Regions from separate parts of the Pseudomonas yamanorum genome, predicted to be linked through region 2. Evidence: riboswitches for the same ligand, from Rfam matches in the RefSeq annotation. Region 2 holds a riboswitch; the other holds the start of a gene.

Region 1 (9,415 bases), 1.6 Mb from region 2:
TCCGGGCGCTGCCGGTCGGCGATCAGTGCGCGGGACAGCACGCTGATGGTCATCGGGGTTTCGCCCTGGCCGTAGATCTGCACCAGGCGCGGGCCGAAGGTGTCGACGGCCTCTTGCAGGTCCGCCAGGTACATCGGGCCACCACCGTAGACGATGGTCTTGATCCCTTCCCCGCCATAGCCCTCGCGCCGCGCCTGTTCCACCATCCGCTTGACCATGGTGGGCGCGGCAAACAGCGAGACATTGCCCAGTCCGGCAGCCAGCCCGAACAACTCGCCAGCGTCGAAACCACGGGACTCAGGGACCACGTGCCGTGCACCGCAGCGCACATGGATAAAGTTGTAGAGCCCGGCGCCATGGGACATCGGCGCGGCGTACACCACCGCGTCATCGCCGCTGACCGGGTCAACATCCGTGGGGTAACACAGCGACATGGCAATCAGATTGCCGTGACACAGCATCACCCCCTTGGAACGCCCGGTGGTGCCGGAGGTGTAGAACAGCCACGCCAGGTCCTGATCCGCGCGGCGGCAAGGCTGATCCAGCGCCGGGCCGGCGAACGCGGTCGGCAAGACACGCCCATCCCACTCGATACAGCCTTCAGGCAAAGCCCCGTGCGCAAACACCTGGCCGCCGTCGGTAAAGATCAATCGCGCCTGGGCGTTATCGGTAATCCAGGCCGCTTCCGCCGGGTGCAATTTGCTGTTGATCGGCACTGCTACACCGCCGATCCACCAGATGGCGTAGAGCAGTTCCAGGTACTCGCAGCAATTCTTCATCAGCAGCGCCACATGATCGCCGGGCACCAGGCCGTGCTGGTCGACCAAGGCGGCAGCGCGTTGCCGCACCCGTGCCGTAAAGGTCTCGTAGTCCGCCACCTGGCGAGTCCCTTCGAACAACGCAGGTCGTTGCGGATCACGGCGTTGGGTGTCGTGCAGCCAGTTGGCAATATTCATCTCAGTACCGCCGTGCTTGCAGCACCGAGGCGTAGTTGGCCACGGCCATGCCGCCCATGTTGAACACCAGGCCGAACTCGGGATTGGGCACCGCCAGGCCGATTGCCTCCCCCGTCAGTTGCCGAAATGCCAGGGCATGCATCGACACGCCCGTGGCGCCTACCGGATGCCCCTTGGCCTTGAGCCCGCCGGACAGGTTCACCGGCAAACGCCCTCCCGCCCGCACGGAGCCGTTATCCAGGGCACGATGCCCTTCGCCCTTGGGCGCAAGGCCCATGGCTTCGTAGATCAGCAACTCGGCGATGGTAAAGCAGTCATGCACCTCGGCAAAACTCAGGTCTGCCAGGGTTACATTGGCCCCACGCAACGCCGAGTGGATCGCCCGCTGCGGGCCCTCAAACGCCAGGATGTCGCGCTGGGCGATCGGCAGAAAGTCGTTCACCTGGGTCATTGCCCTGATCTGCACATCACGACGAAACGCCCGGGCCCGCTGGGGCGAGGCCAGGATAATGGCCGCGGCGCCGTCGCTGATCAGCGAGCAGTCCGTCAGGCGCAACGACGGCGCCACCAGCGGATTGCCCTGGGAGACGTTGTTGCAGTATTCGAAATCCATCACCCGGTGCATCTGCGCCAAGGGGTTGGCCATGGCATTGGAGTGGTTCTTGGTGGCGATGGCCGCCATGGATGACAGCGGGCAATGGTAGCGCTCGGCGTATTGGCGGGCCCCCATGCCGAACAGTTGCGGGAAACTCAGGCCCGCCTCGGCCGGGTCATTCTGATAGCCGGCACCGGCCAGCGCGTGGGTCACCTGCGCGGTGGTGTTGTGGGTCATCTTTTCGGCCCCCACCACCAGCACCAGTTCGGCGCTGCCGGACAGGATGGCATTGACCCCCGCCTGAATCGCTGCCGAACCGGATGCGCAGGCATTTTCACAACGGCTGGCAGGCGTGAAACGAAATCCCGGGTCGGCTTGCAGCAGCAACGAGGCGGCGAAACCGTCGGGCACCATCCCCGCGTTGAAATGCCCGAGAAACAACGCGTCGATTTCCGACGCATCAAGGGCGGCATCCGCCAGGGCTTCGCGGGTGACCTGAACGATCAAGTCTTCCAGGGTAGAGCCTTCCAGGCGGCCAAACCGTGAGTGGCCAGCAGCAACAATCGAAACGCAATCAACGGGCATGTGTATTTTCTTCTGTGCTTGGTGCGGACATTCCTTAGAATGACCCACCGAACAGCCCCCTTGCCAGTTCGTGCAACTACTTACATGGATAAGTAGCGTGGGCCGGATACCCCCTGAGGCAGGATGCCCGATGAGCGTTTTCGCACACCAACTCCAAGACATCGAACGCCTGGCGTTCAGAGTGTCCCCGGCCCCACAGCTGATCACCAGCCACCGGGTGATACTCGATTGCAACGAAGCCTTCCTGCAGCTGTTCGGCTACCCGCGTGAAGCACTGCTCAACCAATTGACCCTGTTGATCTACCCCTCCCAGGCCGACTATCACGCCATCGGCAAGCGCAGCCATGACTGGTTGCTCGACAGCAAGAACGGCTCCTACTCCGATGAGCGCTTCATGCAGCACCACAGCGGCGAAGTGTTTTGGGCCAGGTCCCACGGCTACACTTTGACCCCGCACGACCCTTTCAAGCTGATGGTCTGGCACTTCGAGCGCCTCAACCGTACCCACCAGGGCACGGACGACCTGACGCCCCGGGAGCGGGAAATCGCCATGCACATCGTCAACGGGCTCAAGTCCAAGGAAATCGCCCAGCGCCTGGGCATCTCCCACCGCACCGTGGAGGTTCACCGGGCACGCCTGATGAAAAAGTTGCAGGCGAAGACCATTGTCGAGCTGGTATCGAAAATTATCCGGGTGGGCTGAAGCACCTGGCTTGAACCACAGAGGATTACCCCGCCGCCCACACCGGCTGGCGTTCAAACTCCTCGAACAACTCCAGGATCGTCTCCCTGACTTTCTGCACCGCGTTGCTCTGCACCGCCGTGTCCGGCCAGCACAGGGACAGTTCACGGGTGAACAACCGGTGATCGATCCGCGCCAGCTTGAGTTGCTGCTGCTCCAGCTCAACATGGGCCGCCGCCCACGGCAAAATCGTCACCCCCAACCGCGCCTGCACCGCCGAGAACAACAGGTTGGTGGAGTTGGCTTCGAACTCCACCTCAAACGGCAACCCGGCTTCCTGCATGGCGGCCTCGACGCGGCTGCGAATGGTGTTGGGCGCACACGGCAGCACCAGCGGCATATTCGCCAGCGCCTCGATGCTGACGGGCATGTCCGCCAGGGCAAACTCCGGCCACGCCACCAGGTACAGGGTTTCGGTGAGCAAGCGTCGGGACGCCACGCTCCGGGTCGGCACCCCGTCGACAATCACCGCCATCGCCACCCGCCCCACGGTAATCAGCCCACCCAGGTCGGCGCTGGGAGCGTCGATCAGTTCCAGCTTGATCCCCGGATAGCGGCTGCGGATGGTGCGTGCCAGGGGAATCGCGAGCATCCGTGCGGTACTCGATGGCATGCCGACCGAGACCTTGCCCTGGGGATATTCGGCGTCCTGGCGCAGCAGTTCGCGGGTGCCGTCGGCCTGGCGCAACAACTCGATGGCATGCCGGTACAACGTCTGGCCCGCGGCGGTGGGCACCACGCCCTGCACGCTGCGCTCGAGCAGTTGCATGTCCATGTCCCGCTCCAGGTTACGCATCTGCTGGCTGATGGCGGGCTGGGCAATGTGCAGCGCCTCGCTGGCGCGGGTGATGTTGGCGCACTCGACCACTTTGACGAAGTAGCGCAACTGGCGCAGGTCCATGGGAGCCTCCCAAAAAAATCGACTCTATATAAAAATCCGATGGGACCAAAGGAATTTCATATTTGTTGCTTATGTAGGACCGGCATAGATTGATTTCACAATAAACGAAGCGCCTCGCCGCGCTTCTATAGGCCCGATCAGGGTCAATGGGAGGTCGTCATGTCCAAAGCGTTAACCGCATCGGCAACGAGGGTAAAACCCCACAAAACACCGCTGTCCCGCGAGCAGATTCGTGGCTTCTGGGCGGTGTACCTGGGCTGGGTCCTGGATGGTGTGGATTCGGTGATCTTCGCCCTGGTGCTGATTCCCGCCCTGACCGAGTTGCTGCCCAATTCCGGGCTCGCCCCCACGGCGGCGAACATCGCCATGTATGGCTCGATCATGTTCGGCCTGTTCCTGGTGGGCTGGGGCCTGTCGTTTATCTGGGGCCCGCTGGCCGACCGCTTCGGACGGGTCAAGGTGCTGGCCGCGAGCATCCTGGTGTACTCGATTTTTACCGGTGCGGCGGCCTTCTCCGACAACATCTGGCAACTGGCGATTTTCCGCTTGATCGCCGGGATTGGAGTCGGCGGTGAGTGGGCGCTGGCAGGCACTTACGTGGCCGAGAGCTGGCCCGAGGACCGGCGCAAGATGGGCGCCGGGTATCTGCAAACCGGTTACTACCTGGGCTTTTTCATCGCCGCGCTGCTCAATTACACCGTCGGCGCCACTTACGGCTGGCGCGTGATGTTCTTGTGCGGGCTGTTTCCGGCGGTCGTGGCGATCTACACCGCGCTGAAGGTCAAGGAGCCGCAAGCCGTGCGCAGCACACCCAAGGCAGGTGCATCTGCGCCCTGGTGGGAAATTTTCGCCCCGGCCTTTCACCGTCGCACCTTGACCAGCTCGGCCTTGGTCGGGGTGGCAATTGTCGGTCTATGGGCCGGTTCCGTGTATGAAGCCACCGCCGTGGTCACCCTGGCGACCCGCGCCGGTATCGACCACGTGGGCGCCGTGCACCTGGCGTCGATTGGCGCGGCGGTGCTGTCCCTGAGCACCATTCTCGGTTGCCTGGTGGCGCCCTGGTTGGCCGAACAACTCGGTCGGCGAATGGCCCTGGGGATTTATTTCAGCGGCATGGCGGCGTCGATCATCTTTGCTTTTGGCTGGGTGTTTTACCTGGACGATGGCCTGCACCTGTTCATGGTGTCGCTGGTCTTCCTCGGCTTTTTCGGCGGCAATTTCGCGATCTTTTCCCTGTGGTTGCCGGAACAATATCCCACCCGGATCCGCGCCACCGCATTTGCCTTCAACGCGTCGGTGGGGCGTTTCATCGGCGCCGGCGTCAACTTCCTGCTGGCCGCCGCCATTCATTGGTATGGCTCCATCGGCGCGCCGATTGCCTGGACCGCCGCAACCTTTGTACTGGGCGTGCTGATCCTGCCGTTTGCCGTCGAAACCCATCATCAGACATTGCCGCAATAATCCCGACTGGAGAAGCCCATGCAAGCGTTGCAAGGCATCAAGATCATCGACCTCAGTCGCGCCCTCTCGGGACCGTTCTGCACCATGGTGCTGGCGGATTTGGGCGCCGACGTGATCAAGGTAGAGCCCGGGCCGGCCGGCGACATGAGCCGGACCTGGGGCCCGTTCGACCGAGGTACCAGCACCTACTACCTCTCGTGCAACCGCAACAAGCGCGGCCTGTGCGTGGACTTTCGCAACCCCAAGGGCCTGGACACGATCCAGCAGTTGATCGACGACGCCGACGTGGTTATCGAGAACTTCAAGCCCGGCACCCTGGAGAGCATGGGCCTGGGTTATGAGGTGCTCAGCACGCGAAATCCACGATTGATCCTGGGCAGCATCAATGCGTTTGGCAGCGACGGGCCGATGAGCAGTTGGCCGGGGTTCGACCAGATTGCCCAAGGCTATTCCGGGCTGATGAGCCTGACGGGTTTCAACGAGGGCGATCCGACCCGTACCGGCACCGCCATCGGTGACCTGACTTCGGGCATGTGGCTGGTGAGTGCGGTGCTGGCGGCACTGCTGGAACGCGAGCGCACCGGGCGCGGCCAGCACGTCAACACGTCGCTGCTGGCCAGCCTGGTGGGCCTGCTGAGTGTGCACGGCCAGCGTTACCTGAGCCTGGGCGATGTGCCTCGGCGCACCGGTAATGCCCATGCGGTGATTGCACCCTACGGCGTGTTCCAGACCCTGGATGGCCCGTTGAACCTGGCGCCGATCACCTCGGCGATGTGGGGCCGGTTGTGCGTGTTGCTGGACCTGCCCGAGCTGCCGGACGACCCGCGCTTCGCCGGCAACGAAGCCCGGGTGGAACGCCGGGATGAGTTGAAAGCGATCCTGGAAACCCGCCTGAAAACCCGCGGCAAACGTGACTGGACCGAACGCTTTATTGCCGCCGGATTGCCTGCCGGCCCGATCAACACCCTCGACGAAGTGTTCGCCGACCCGCAGGTGCTGCACAGCCAGTTGACCCGCACCCTGAACCATCCCAACCTGGGTGCGTTGCGCCAGGTCGTCACGCCGATCTTCAGCGACGCCGCGCCGACCGAGCTGCAACGACCCCCGCCGCTGCTTGGGGAGCACAGTGTCGAAATCCTCCAGCAAGCCGGTTTCGACCCGGCCTCGATCCAGGCCTTGCTCAACTCCCATGTCATCTTGCAAGCCACGCACCCCGAACACGCCACAGGAGTCGCACCATGACCGTCAACGTTTCCCTCACACTGCTCGACAAGCGTATCGCCCGCCTGGTGTTCAGCAACCCCAGCCAGCGCAATGCCCTCAGCGCGCAACTGCTCAACGGTCTCGACGAAAGCCTGGTCGCCCTCGCCGCCCAGGGCGTCGGCGTGGTGATCCTCGGCGCTGAGGTTGGCCATTCGGTGTGGAGCGCCGGCCACGACATCGGCGAAGTGGCGCACGACCGCGACCCGGTGGCCTACGGCAAGCCGCTGGAGCAAGTGCTGCGGCGCATCCGCGCCTACCCCGGTGTGGTGATCGCGGCGATCTCGGGCTCAGCCTGGGGCGGCGCCGTAGACCTGGCCATGAGCTGCGATATGGTGGTCGCCGACCACAGCGCCAGCTTCGCCATGACCCCGGCCAATATCGGCCTGCCCTACACCACCAGCGGCCTGCTGCGGTTCTTCAACAACCTGCCGATTCACGTGCTCAAGGAAATGTTCTTCTGCGCCCAGAAGCTCGACGCCGAACGCGCCGAACGCTTCGGCGTGATCAACCGCTTGGTGGCCACCGACGCCCTGGAAGCCACCGCCCTGGAGATCGCCCGGGGCATCGCCGCCAAGGCACCGTTGGCAATCCAGGCAGTGAAGGAGCAACTGCGTATCCTCGAAGACCTGCAACCGATGCCGGTACAGGCCATGGAGCAGATCGCCGAACTGCGACGCCAGGCCTGCGAGAGTGCCGACTTCGGCGAAGGGTTGGCGGCGTTTGCCGAACGGCGACCGCCGGTGTTTGAGGGGCGCTGAAGCGTTATTAACAAAATTTTCATGTTTGCGCGGCTATGATCCGCCACCTCGTTGGGGAGTAGCCTGCTTCGGATTCTCGAAGCGTTCGTATCAACATTCTCGGCAACATGCCGTGGTGCGAACACCATTTTGGTTGGTGAGACCAGCGACACATCCATGCCTAAAGTCGGGCGTGTGGTTGTGTCGTTGACTCATATAGCCCGACTGGAAGTCTTACCGTGAACCCCATTTCCCTCATCCTTCTCGCCCTTGCCATGTCCACGGACGCCTTTGCGGCGGCCATCGGCAAAGGTTCCAGCCTGCACAAACCCCGTTTGACCGAAGCCCTGCGGGCCGGTCTGATCTTTGGTGTGATTGAAGCCATCACGCCGATCATCGGCTGGGCTATCGGCCAGGCCGCCACCCGCTGGGTGGAACAGTGGGACCACTGGATCGCCTTTACCCTGCTGGTAGCCTTGGGTCTGCACATGATCTACAACGGCTTGAAGGCCGATGATCCAGAAGAAGAGAAACCGAGCCAGCACTCGTTCATGATTCTTGCCGTGACGGCGTTTGCCACCAGCATTGATGCCCTGGCGGTCGGTGTGGGCCTGGCGTTTGTTGACGTGAATATTCTGGTGGCCGCTGCGGCGATCGGCTTGGCGACCATGACCATGGTGACCATCGGCATGATGCTCGGCCGGGTGTTGGGGACTGTGGTGGGCAAGCGCGCCGAGATGGTCGGCGGCGTGGTGCTGATGCTGGTGGGTGCGACGATTTTGTATGAGCACCTGTCGGTCTGACCGACGCATAACAAATGTGGGAGCTGGCTTGCCTGCGATAGCGGAGTGTCAGTCAGCAACGATGTTGACGGGTACACCGCCATCGCAGGCAAGCCAGCTCCCACACTGGATCTACTGGAACTTATGGAGCGTATTTCAGGCCGCGTGTTTTTCTTTCTTCAAACTCTCGATGTCGATCACAAACCGATACTTCACATCGCCCTTGAGCATGCGCTCGTAGGCTTCATTGATGCTCTGGATGTCGATCATCTCAACGTCCGAGACGATCCCGTGCCTGGCGCAGAAATCCAGCATGTCCTGGGTTTCCTGGATGCCGCCGATCAACGATCCGGCCAGGCTGCGGCGCTTGAAGATCAGGTTGAACACAGTCGGTGACGGGTGTGGGCTGTCCGGCGCGCCTACCAGGGTCATGGTGCCGTCGCGCTTGAGCAGGTTGAGGAAGGCATCGAGGTTGTGGGACGCGGCCACGGTGTTGAGGATGAAGTCCAGGGAGTTGGCAACCTTGGCCATTTCATCCGGGTTCTTCGACACCACTACTTCGTCGGCTCCCAGGCGCAGGCCGTCTTCGCGCTTGTTCGGCGAGGTGGTGAACAGCACCACGTAGGCGCCCATGGCGTGGGCGATTTTCACCGCCATATGCCCCAGGCCACCCAGGCCGACGACGCCGACGCGCTTGCCCGGCCCGACCTTCCAGTGGTGCAGCGGTGAGTAGGTGGTAATGCCTGCACACAGCAGCGGCGCGACCGCCGCCAGGTTGCTCTCGTCGTGGGAGATGCGCAGGACGAACTTCTCCTTGACCACGATATTGTCCGAGTAGCCGCCGAAGGTGTTTTCGCCGCCAAACACCGGGCCGTTGTAAGTGCCGGTGAAGCCGTTTTCACAGTACTGCTCTTCGCCCTCGGCGCAGGATTCGCAGTGTTGGCAACTGTCGACCATGCAGCCGACGCCGGCCAAATCGCCCACCTTGAACTTGCTGACATTGGCGCCCACGGCGGTCACTCGGCCAACGATTTCATGGCCCGGCACCGATGGGTACAAGGTGTTGTGCCATTCGTCGCGCACGGTGTGCAGGTCCGAGTGGCAGACGCCGCAGTAGAGGATGTCGATTTGCACGTCGTCGGCCCCGGGGGCGCGACGTTCGAATGTGAAGGGTTTGAGTGAGTCCTTGGAGTCACGAGCGGCGTAGCTGTAAGTCTTGGCCATTTCGTTCACCTGTTTGTTCAGACGGTTGAAGTCAGTTGACCAGCATAGACGCTGAACCGTTCAACCGAGCACGCCCATACAATCCGCACGGCCGCCCGGCCCCTAAGCTGGCGACTTTTCGATCACGCTGAAAAGTGCTGGAGAATGGGCATGTGCAAGAAAGTGACGA
Region 2 (9,415 bases):
GAATCTACGAACCGGAAAACCTGATGGAAGGCGAGCTGCTGCAAGGCATGCTCGAAAGCGAGGGCATCACCGCGCATCTGGTAGGGCGCGATTTGCTCGGTGGCACTGGCGAATTACCGATTTATGGCCTGCTGGCCCTGGCGGTGGAGAACGACCAGGCCGCTTATGCCCGTGAGCTGATCACTGCCTACAACGGTGCGCAACCGCTGCCCGGTGATGAACCCGACAGCTTCCCCGACGTGTTGGTCTGTTAGGCTGTCGGCCAGTTTCTCCAAGAGTCGTGTTGCCCCATGTGTGGACGTTATGCCCTGTTTCGCTGGAACCCTGCGTTTGCTGCCTTGCCGGGCTTTCCGGCCGACCAGCAGGCCCAGTGGAACATCTCCCCCAATGATTCGGTGCTGATCCAGCGCCTCAGCGACGGCCAGCACACCCTGGCGCGAGCGCGCTGGGGCCTGACGCCGCCCTGGTTGACCGATCTCTCGCGCACGCCTGCCCATGCCCGCGCAGAAACCCTGGCAGAGCAACCGATGTTTCGCGAAGCCTTTCGCCAGCGCCGCTGCCTGTTGCCGGCCAATGGGTTCTACGAATGGCGCGGCACCCAGCGCAAGCGCCCGTACTGGCTGACGCCGGGAGAGGGCAGCACGCTGTTCTTTGCGGCGATCTGGGAAGCGTATCCGGTGCAGGAACAGGTGTGGCTGAGCACGGCGGTGGTGACCCAGGCGGCGCAGAGTCAGCGCCGGCCGTTGATTCTGGATGCGGCGGGGCAGGCAGCCTGGTTGAACCCCGAGACGCCGTTGCACACCTTGCAGGCTTTGTTGGCCAGTGAACCCTCCGCGTTGCGCGAGCGAGTGCTGGCCAATATGGTCAACGATCCGAAGCTGAATGGACCGGAGTGCCTGACTCCGGGTTGAGCGTTGTGTTGAATCGGCCGGCCTCTTCGCGAGCAAGCCCGCTCCCACGTTTGATTGCATTTCAACTGAAGGAATGCGGTCGAATGTGGGAGCGGGCTTGCTCGCGAAGGCGCCCGAAAGGGCGCCGCTTGACTTAAACCTTGAACTGATTGATCAACCGCCGCTGCTGCTCCGCCAGCTTGGTCAGGTCCGCACTGGCTGCACTCGATTCATCCGCCCCGCCTGCCACTTCATTGGCCACCTGCCCGATATTGATCACGTTACGGTTAATGTCCTCGGCCACCGCGCTCTGTTCCTCGGCGGCGCTGGCGATCTGGGTGTTCATGTCGTTGATCACCGACACCGCCTGGGTAATGGTCTCCAGTGCCTGAGCCGCCTTGGCCGCATGTTGCACGCTTTCATCGGTACGGTTCTGGCTGTCTTCCATCACCTGCACCACGTCGCGGGTGCCTTGCTGCAATTGCTGGATCATGGTCTGGATTTCTTCAGTGGCCTTCTGAGTCTTCTGTGCGAGATTGCGCACCTCGTCGGCCACCACTGCAAACCCGCGTCCCTGTTCTCCGGCCCGTGCGGCTTCGATCGCTGCGTTGAGCGCCAGCAGGTTGGTCTGCTCGGCAATCCCGCGAATCGCCGTAAGGATGGCGTTGATGTTTTCGCTGTCCTTGGCCAGCGCCTGCACCACACCGACCGCCTTGCCGATTTCCTCGGCGAGGGCACCGATGGAGGTGGAGGTGTCGCGCACAATCTGCATGCCCTGGCTCGCCGCTTGATCAGCGTGGCTGGCGGCTTGTGCAGCCTGGGTGGCGTTGCGCGCCACGTCCTGGGCGGTCGCGGTCATCTCGTGCACGGCGGTGGCTACCTGGTCGATCTCGATCATTTGCTTGTGCACGCCCTGGTTGGTGCGAATCGCGATGTCGGCGGTGTGCTCCGACGAGTCGCTGACCTTCTGCACCGAACTCACCACTTGGGTAATCATTCCCTGCAACTTGGCCAGGAATGTATTGAAGCCGCTGGCAATCGCCCCCAGTTCGTCGGCGCGATCACTGGTCAGGCGCCGGGTCAGGTCACCTTCGCCCTGGGCGATGTCATTGAGCATCGCCACCATTTGCTTGAGCGGCCGGGCAATCCCGTGGCCCACCAGCCAGATCACCAGCAAGCCAATGCCGGCGATGAGCAGACCGGCCACGGCCATACCGAAAATATCGGTTTTGCGCTGGGCGTCCAGGTCGTGTTGCATCGCCTGCAAGTCCGCCATTACCGCGCTCAAGGGCAGTTGCAGCATCAAGGTCCAGCGGGCATCGGTCTGGCCGATGTTGAACGGCAGGAACAACTCGATATGCCCGTGTTCCTTATCCACGTCGTAACGTACTTCGCCGATCTTCAACTGGCCGAGGTTGGACAGCTCGTTGCTGTCGAGCAGGTCGCTGGCTTTTTCCCCCAGCTTGCTGGCGTCCTTGGTATAGGCCACCAGGCGGCCGTTGCTCGAGATCAGCGCCAGTTCACCGGCGCCGTTGTACAAATTCTGATCAGCCTTGGTGAGCATTTCCTGGATGAAGTTCACCGACAGGTCGGCACCGACGATGCCCTGGAAGGTGCCGTCGATCATGATCGGTTCGATAAACGAAGCGAGCATCACCATTGCGTTGCCCACCTTGTAGGGGGCCGGGTCGATGGCGCAGGGCTTTTTGCTTTCCTTGGAGCACAGGTAGTACTCACTGGCGCGCACACCGGTGGACAGGATGGTCTGGTCCGCCACGTCAGCCAGTTTATCCAGGCCCAGGCTGCCGTCGGCATTACGGAACCACCAGGGCAGGAAGCGACCGTTGGTTTCGATACCGACTACCGGGCTGTTCACGTAGGCGGCGTCGTTGTGGTCGATGGCGTTGGCTTCCCAACCAATATAGGCGCCGAGAATCTTCGGGTTGCGCACCACGGTTTCGTGGATCAGGTTGATCAGTTGTTCGCGGGAAACTGCCAGTTGGGGGTTGCCGCTGGCGTCCTTCATGCCCATCAGGGCGTTGGTGGTGGCCAGGCCTTTGGCCGTCACCAGTGGCGCTTCCAGTTCACGCTGGATCAGCGTCGCCTGGGTTTGCGCCAGCGCGGTCAGGCGCTGCTCGATGATCTGCTCGAATTGCCCCTGGGTGCGTTCCTGCACCATGTCTTGGGTGCGCGCGCCGGCGAACAAGGCGTACAGCACCAACACCGCTACCACGCTCAGGACAATGGCCCCGGCCAGGGCTGCGACAGAAAATTGAATGGACTTGAACTTCATGACGGCTCCGAGCGCAGGGGAGATTGGCTGCTTGTTTATATCGGCCACGAGCGGGGGAGACATGAGGGCGATCCCCTCAAAATGACTGTGCCGGATTGGCGAATGTCGCAAATGGGATGGTCGCCAACGGTTTATGAATTTTTTGCGGCAGTGTGGGATATGTCTGAAATCAGGCGGCTACACGTCTGTTGTATCTGGCGCCGATACAATTGGCCGACTACGATACGCGCCATGTTTTCAGGGAGAAGGTTGATGAAAAAGACAGTAGCGGTATGTGCATTGGGCGTGTCGGTATTGCTCGCCGGTTGCCAGTCGGTCAACACCACCAGCGGCGGCGCCGTGGGCGTTGAGCGCAAGCAATACATGTTCAGCATGTTGTCGAGTCAGGAAGTCGACCAGATGTATGCGCAGTCGTACCAGCAGACCCTGGGTGAAGCCAGCGGCAAAGGCCTGGTGGACAAGACCAGCGCCAACGCCAAGCGCGTGCAGGCGATTGCCAACCGCTTGATCGCCCAGGCACCCACGTTCCGCCCGGATGCAGCGCAGTGGAAGTGGGAAGTGAACCTGATCAAAAGTGACGAGATGAACGCCAACTGCGGGCCAGGCGGCAAGATCTTTGTCTACAGCGCGTTGATCGACAATCTCAAACTGACCGACGACGAACTCGCCGCGGTGATGGGCCATGAAATTGCCCATGCCTTGCGTGAACACGGCCGCGAAGCCATGTCCAAGGCATACGGTATCGAAATGGCGAAGCAGGGGGCTGGTGCGTTGTTCGGCCTCGGTCAGGACAGCATGGCGCTGGCTGATACCGTGGCCAACTACGGCATGACCTTACCCAACAGCCGCAGCAATGAAAACGAAGCGGACCTGATCGGCCTGGAGTTGTCGGCGCGTGCCGGCTACAACCCGAACGCGGCGATTACCCTGTGGAACAAAATGGCCAAGGCTTCGGAAGGCTCGCCACCTGAATTCATGAGTACTCACCCGGCTTCCAGCAGCCGGATCGCCTCCTTGCAGGCGGCTATTCCGAAGGTGATGCCGTTGTATCAGCAGGCGAAAAAATCCTGATTTATAAGACTGAAATGCAAATCTGAATGTGGGAGCCCGGCTTGTGTGGGAGCCGGGGTTGCCCGCGATGCAGGCACCTCGGTGTGTCAGTTGCACCGAGGTGATGCTATCGCAGGCAAGCCAGCTCCCACTCAAGCCCAGCCCCCATATGGGGTTGCGTTTAGATCCAGCCGCTGCTCTGCATGGCCTTGTACACCGCAACAATGGCCAGGATGAAAAACGCCGTAGCCGCCAGTCGACGAATCAGCGTCAGCGGCAGTTTGTCCGCGGCAAAATTCCCCGCCAGCACCACCGGTACGTTGGCAATCAACATGCCCAGGGTCGTGCCGATAATCACCAGCCACAGTTCCGGGTATTGCGCCGCGAGCATCACGGTAGCGATCTGGGTCTTGTCGCCGATTTCCGCGAGGAAGAACGCGATCAGGGTAGTCAGGAAGGGGCCGAACTTGCGTGCAGTACTGGTTTCGTCATCGTCGAGTTTGTCGGGCACCAGGGTCCAGAGCGCCGTGGCACAGAAACTCGCCGCGAGGATCCAGTGCAACACCGCATCCGAGAAGAAACTCCCGAACCAGGCCCCCACGGCGCCGGCGGCCGCATGGTTGGCGAGGGTCGCGGCAATGATGCCGGCGATGATCGGCCAGGGTTTGCGAAAGCGTGCAGCGAGAACGAGTGCGAGCAGTTGCGTCTTGTCACCAATTTCGGCCAAGGCAACGATTGCGGTAGGGACGAGCAGAGAATCCAGCATCAGGTAAGTTCCAGGGGCGGGTCGACACGGCTATGACACGTACAGCCTTCCCGCCCCGGGTAAGGTGTTCGTGTCATAGGTCTTGTCAAACCCCGGTCCGTCTGTGCGGACTCCTGGGTCGCATACGCCATGGTCTGTTGACCAAGTATGTTGACGTATGCCGGACGAGCGTGGCGCTCGTGGGAGACTACTCCCCTAGGACGGAGCGGATTCTGCCTAGGCAAAATCCATTCGGCAAGCCTTCTTTCGGAAAAAGATTTCAGCCGCGCTTGGCACGGTAAATGCGGAAACCCTGGCCTTCTGCCTTGATTGCGCAGACGCCAAGATGCTCTTCAATCAGCGGCTGATACTTCAGGAAGCTGTTCGCTACCAAGCGCAGTTCGCCGCCTTTTGCCAGATGTTTGGCCGCTTTTCGCAGCAAGTTCTCCGTAGCGAAATAATCGGTGTGCACTCCGACATGGAACGGTGGGTTGCTCAAAATCGTGTTCAGATTCATCGGCGCTGCGTCGATGCCATCACCGGTCAACACCTCGGCTTCCAGACCGTTGGCGGCCAAGGTCAGGCGACTGCTGGCGGCGGCAAAAGCATCCACGTCGAGCATCGTCACCGTGTTATGCGGATAGCGACGTTTCACGGCGGCTCCAAGCACGCCCGCCCCACAACCGAAATCCAGCAAGTGACCGCTCGGCAACTTGTCCAGATGCTCCAGCAGCAATGCGGTACCGCGATCCAGACGACCATGGCTGAACACGCCCGGCAGGCTCACCACTTTGAGCGGCCCTTCAGCCAGCGGCACCTCGAACACCTGCGCCAGGCTTTCCAGCTCAACCGGCTCGGGGGCGTTGGCCACCGTGACCAGCCACAACTGGCAGTGCCGCGCATTGTCGAGCTTGCGCGGTTTGCCGAACGGGTTCAGTTGCTTGGCCGCACTTTCGATACCGCCTTTCTTTTCCCCGACCAGGTACAACTCTTTGCCGGGCAAACGCGCCGCCACGGCATTGAGCAGGTAATCGGTGAGGTCCTTGGACTTGGGCAGGAACACCACCGCCGTGTCGAACGAACGCTCGGGCACGTTCACGCCGAACTGGCTGCGCTCGGCAAAACGCGCGTCCAGCGCGGCCTGGTCGCCGGCGTGCCAGCTCCAGCCATGGGCGTTGGGCAGGCGGCCCAGCAGGTCGTCGGCGGGCAAGCCCACCAGCAGCACGTCGCCTTGAAAAAGTTCGGCCTGGCGAAGCAGTACTTCACTGCGCGGATCCATGGTCTGCTCCTTGAAAAGGGGCGCAGTTTATCAACTGACGACCCGCAGCGGGGCGCCGCTGAAAAAGCCCTGAGCGTTTTCGATCAATTGGCCGACGATCCGCTGCCGGGCTTCGCGGCTGCCCCAGGCGTTGTGGGGGGTGACGATCAAGCGCGGGATGTCGCCGGCCAGCAACGGGTTGCCGTTGACCGGGGGTTCCACGCTCAATACATCGGTTGCCGCGCCGCCCAAATGACCGCTGCGCAAGGCATCCGCCAGCGCTTGTTCGTTGATCAAGCCACCGCGGGCCGTGTTGACGATAAACGCACCGGGCTTGAGCAGCGCCAGTTCACGGGCACCGATAAAGTCGCGGGTGTGTTCGTTGAGCGGGCAGTGCAGGGTCAGCGCGTCGACCTGCGCCAGCAACTCGTCCAGCGGCACGCGATCGGCACGAGCCGGGCGGCCAGGAATCGCACCCAGGATCACGCGCATGCCAAAGGCTTCAGCCAGGCGCGCAACGGCACCGCCCAATTCGCCATGGCCCAGCAGCCCGAGGGTTTTGCCTTCCAGCTCAACGATCGGATAGTCCAGCAGGCAGAACTGCTTGGCTTGTTGCCAGAGCCCCGCCTGCACATCTCGCTGATAGTCGTTCAGGCGTGTCGCCAGATTGAGCAGCAACATGATCGTATGCTGCGCCACCGATGGCGTGCCGTAACCCTGGCAATTGCTCACGGTAACGCCGTGGGCGCGGGCCGCAGCGAGGTCGACGTTGTTGGTGCCGGTGGCGGTCACCAGGATTAGCTTCAGCTCGGGGCAGGCCGCCAGGGTCTCGGCATTCAGCGCGATCTTGTTGCTGATCGCCACCTGCGCGCCTTGCAGGCGTTCGATAATGTTTTCGGGTGTGGTCTGCTGGTGCAGGCTCAGCTCGCTGAAGAGTGCCCGCAACCCGCTGAGGTCCAGGTCCCCGAGGTCCAGGGAAGGGTGATCAAGGAAGACGGCGCGGCGATTGTTCATTATCAACTGTACCTTTTGCGGCGAGGTTCGAAGGCGTAATCTGCCGAGCCTATCAGATGAAATAATCAGTTACTTCCAGGAGTGTGCATGTACCTCACCGAGTTCTTGACCGTGGCACTGATTCACCTGTTGGCGGTGGCCAGCCCTGGCCCGGATTTCGCCGTGGTGGTGCGTGAAAGCGTGACCCATGGCCGGCGCGCCGGCACCTGGACGGCATTGGGCGTCGGTTCGGCGATTTTCCTCCACGTGGGGTATTCGCTGCTGGGCATCGGCTTGATCGTGTCCCAGTCCATCGTGTTGTTCAACGCATTGAAATGGGCGGCGGCGGCCTACCTGCTGTACATCGGCTTCAAGGCCCTGCGCGCCCAGCCGGCCAAGCCTGCCAGTGAAGAAGACCTGCACCTGGAAGTGGGTGAGCGTACCGCCCGTGGCGCGTTCACCTCCGGTTTCGTCACCAACGGCTTGAACCCCAAGGCCACGCTGTTCTTCCTGTCGCTGTTCACCGTGGTGATCAATCCCCACACGCCGCTGGCGATCCAGGCCGGTTACGGACTGTACCTGGCCGTGGCGACCGCGATCTGGTTTTGCCTGGTTGCCATGCTGTTCAGCCAGCAACGCGTGCGTGCCGGTTTTGCACGCATGGGCCACTGGTTCGACCGCACCATGGGCGCGGTGCTGATTGCGATCGGTGTGAAGCTGGCGTTTACCAGCATGAAATAAGCCGGATGCTGGCGCAAAGCTAGCATTCATTGGGCTCTGCAAATCATTCCTTTGGCTGATTTGGCTGAAACATAAGCGCTCTAAAGTGCAGATGTTTCAGCCAAGACCGTGCAGTCAGATAAGGGATTCGTATGTTGCAGACTCGTGTTATCCCGCCCGCCGAAGGCGCCTACCAATACCCGCTGTTGATCAAACGCCTGTTGATGTCCGGGACACGCTACGAGAAGACCCGGGAAATCGTCTACCGCGACCAGTTGCGTTACACCTATCCGACCCTGATCGAGCGCGTCGCCCGCCTGGCCAATGTGCTGACCGAGGCCGGGGTCAAGGCCGGTGACACGGTGGCTGTGATGGACTGGGACAGCCATCGCTACCTGGAATGCATGTTTGCCATCCCGATGATTGGCGCGGTGATCCACACCATCAACGTGCGCCTGTCGCCGGAGCAGATTCTCTACACCATGAACCACGCCGAGGACCGCTTTGTGTTGGTCAACAGTGAGTTTGTGGGCCTTTACCAAGCTATCGCCGGCCACCTCACCACCGTCGACAAAACCCTGCTACTCACTGATGGCGCGGACAAAACCGCCGAGCTGCCCAACCTCGTAGGTGAGTATGAAACGCTGCTGGCAGCAGCAAGCCCTCGCTACGATTTCCAGGACTTCGACGAAAACTCCGTCGCCACCACCTTCTACACCACCGGCACCACCGGCAATCCCAAAGGCGTGTATTTCACCCATCGCCAACTGGTGCTGCACACCATGGGCGTGGCGACCATCATGGGCAGCGTCGACAGCGTGCGCCTGCTGGGCACCAACGACGTCTACATGCCGATCACCCCGATGTTCCATGTGCACGCCTGGGGCTTGCCCTATGTGGCGACCATGCTCGGCCTGAAGCAGGTTTATCCTGGCCGCTACGACCCCGAATACCTGGTGGAGTTGTGGCGTAAAGAGAAGGTCACGTTCTCCCATTGCGTACCGACCATCCTGCAAATGGTGCTCAACGCCAAGGCTGGCCAGGGCGTGGATTTCGGCGGCTGGAAAATCGTCATCGGCGGCAGCGCGCTCAATCGTTCGCTGTATGAAGCGTCGAAGGCTCGCGGGATTCAGCTGACGGCGGCGTACGGCATGTCCGAGACCGGGCCGCTGGTGTCCTGCGCCCACCTCAATGAAGAATTGATGGCCGGCACCGAAGACGAACGCACCACCTACCGCATCAAGGCCGGCGTGCCCGGGCCGCTGGTGGAGGCTGCGATCATCGACGGCGACGGCAACTTCCTGCCTGCCGACGGCGAATCCCAGGGCGAGCTGGTGCTGCGCGCGCCATGGCTCAGCGAAGGCTATTTCAACGAGCCGGAGAAGGGCGCCGAGCTGTGGGCCGGCGGCTGGATGCACACCGGCGACGTGGCCACCCTCGACGCCTTCGGCGTGATCGATATTCGC

The links. A riboswitch is a leader RNA that binds a small molecule or an ion and turns the genes downstream of it on or off. The one in region 2 is predicted to bind manganese.
Region 1: another riboswitch for manganese. It lies ahead of mntP (manganese efflux pump MntP); the one in region 2 lies ahead of BLU46_RS21485 (TMEM165/GDT1 family protein).

Annotation. Positions count from the first base shown of each region.
Region 1 is NZ_LT629793.1:6,198,871-6,208,285, reverse strand. Features, by position in the region: gene BLU46_RS28970 (class I adenylate-forming enzyme family protein) at 1-956, opposite strand, end outside; gene BLU46_RS28965 (acetyl-CoA acetyltransferase) at 958-2,136, opposite strand; gene BLU46_RS28960 (LuxR C-terminal-related transcriptional regulator) at 2,267-2,839, shown strand; gene BLU46_RS28955 (LysR substrate-binding domain-containing protein) at 2,865-3,779, opposite strand; gene BLU46_RS28950 (MFS transporter) at 3,939-5,240, shown strand; gene BLU46_RS28945 (CaiB/BaiF CoA transferase family protein) at 5,259-6,482, shown strand; gene scpB (methylmalonyl-CoA decarboxylase) at 6,479-7,261, shown strand; yybP-ykoY riboswitch at 7,302-7,469, shown strand; gene mntP (manganese efflux pump MntP) at 7,480-8,043, shown strand; gene BLU46_RS28930 (NAD(P)-dependent alcohol dehydrogenase) at 8,179-9,246, opposite strand; gene BLU46_RS28925 (VOC family protein) at 9,397-9,415, shown strand, end outside.
Region 2 is NZ_LT629793.1:4,557,581-4,566,995, forward strand. Features, by position in the region: gene BLU46_RS21465 (putative signal transducing protein) at 1-254, shown strand, start outside; gene BLU46_RS21470 (SOS response-associated peptidase) at 291-911, shown strand; gene BLU46_RS33570 (methyl-accepting chemotaxis protein) at 1,045-1,887, opposite strand; partial or broken gene BLU46_RS33575 (HAMP domain-containing protein) at 1,903-3,246, opposite strand; gene BLU46_RS21480 (M48 family metallopeptidase) at 3,436-4,254, shown strand; gene BLU46_RS21485 (TMEM165/GDT1 family protein) at 4,415-4,999, opposite strand; yybP-ykoY riboswitch at 5,087-5,208, opposite strand; gene BLU46_RS21490 (class I SAM-dependent methyltransferase) at 5,259-6,257, opposite strand; gene BLU46_RS21495 (2-hydroxyacid dehydrogenase) at 6,288-7,250, opposite strand; gene BLU46_RS21500 (LysE family translocator) at 7,338-7,970, shown strand; gene BLU46_RS21505 (fatty acid--CoA ligase) at 8,102-9,415, shown strand, end outside.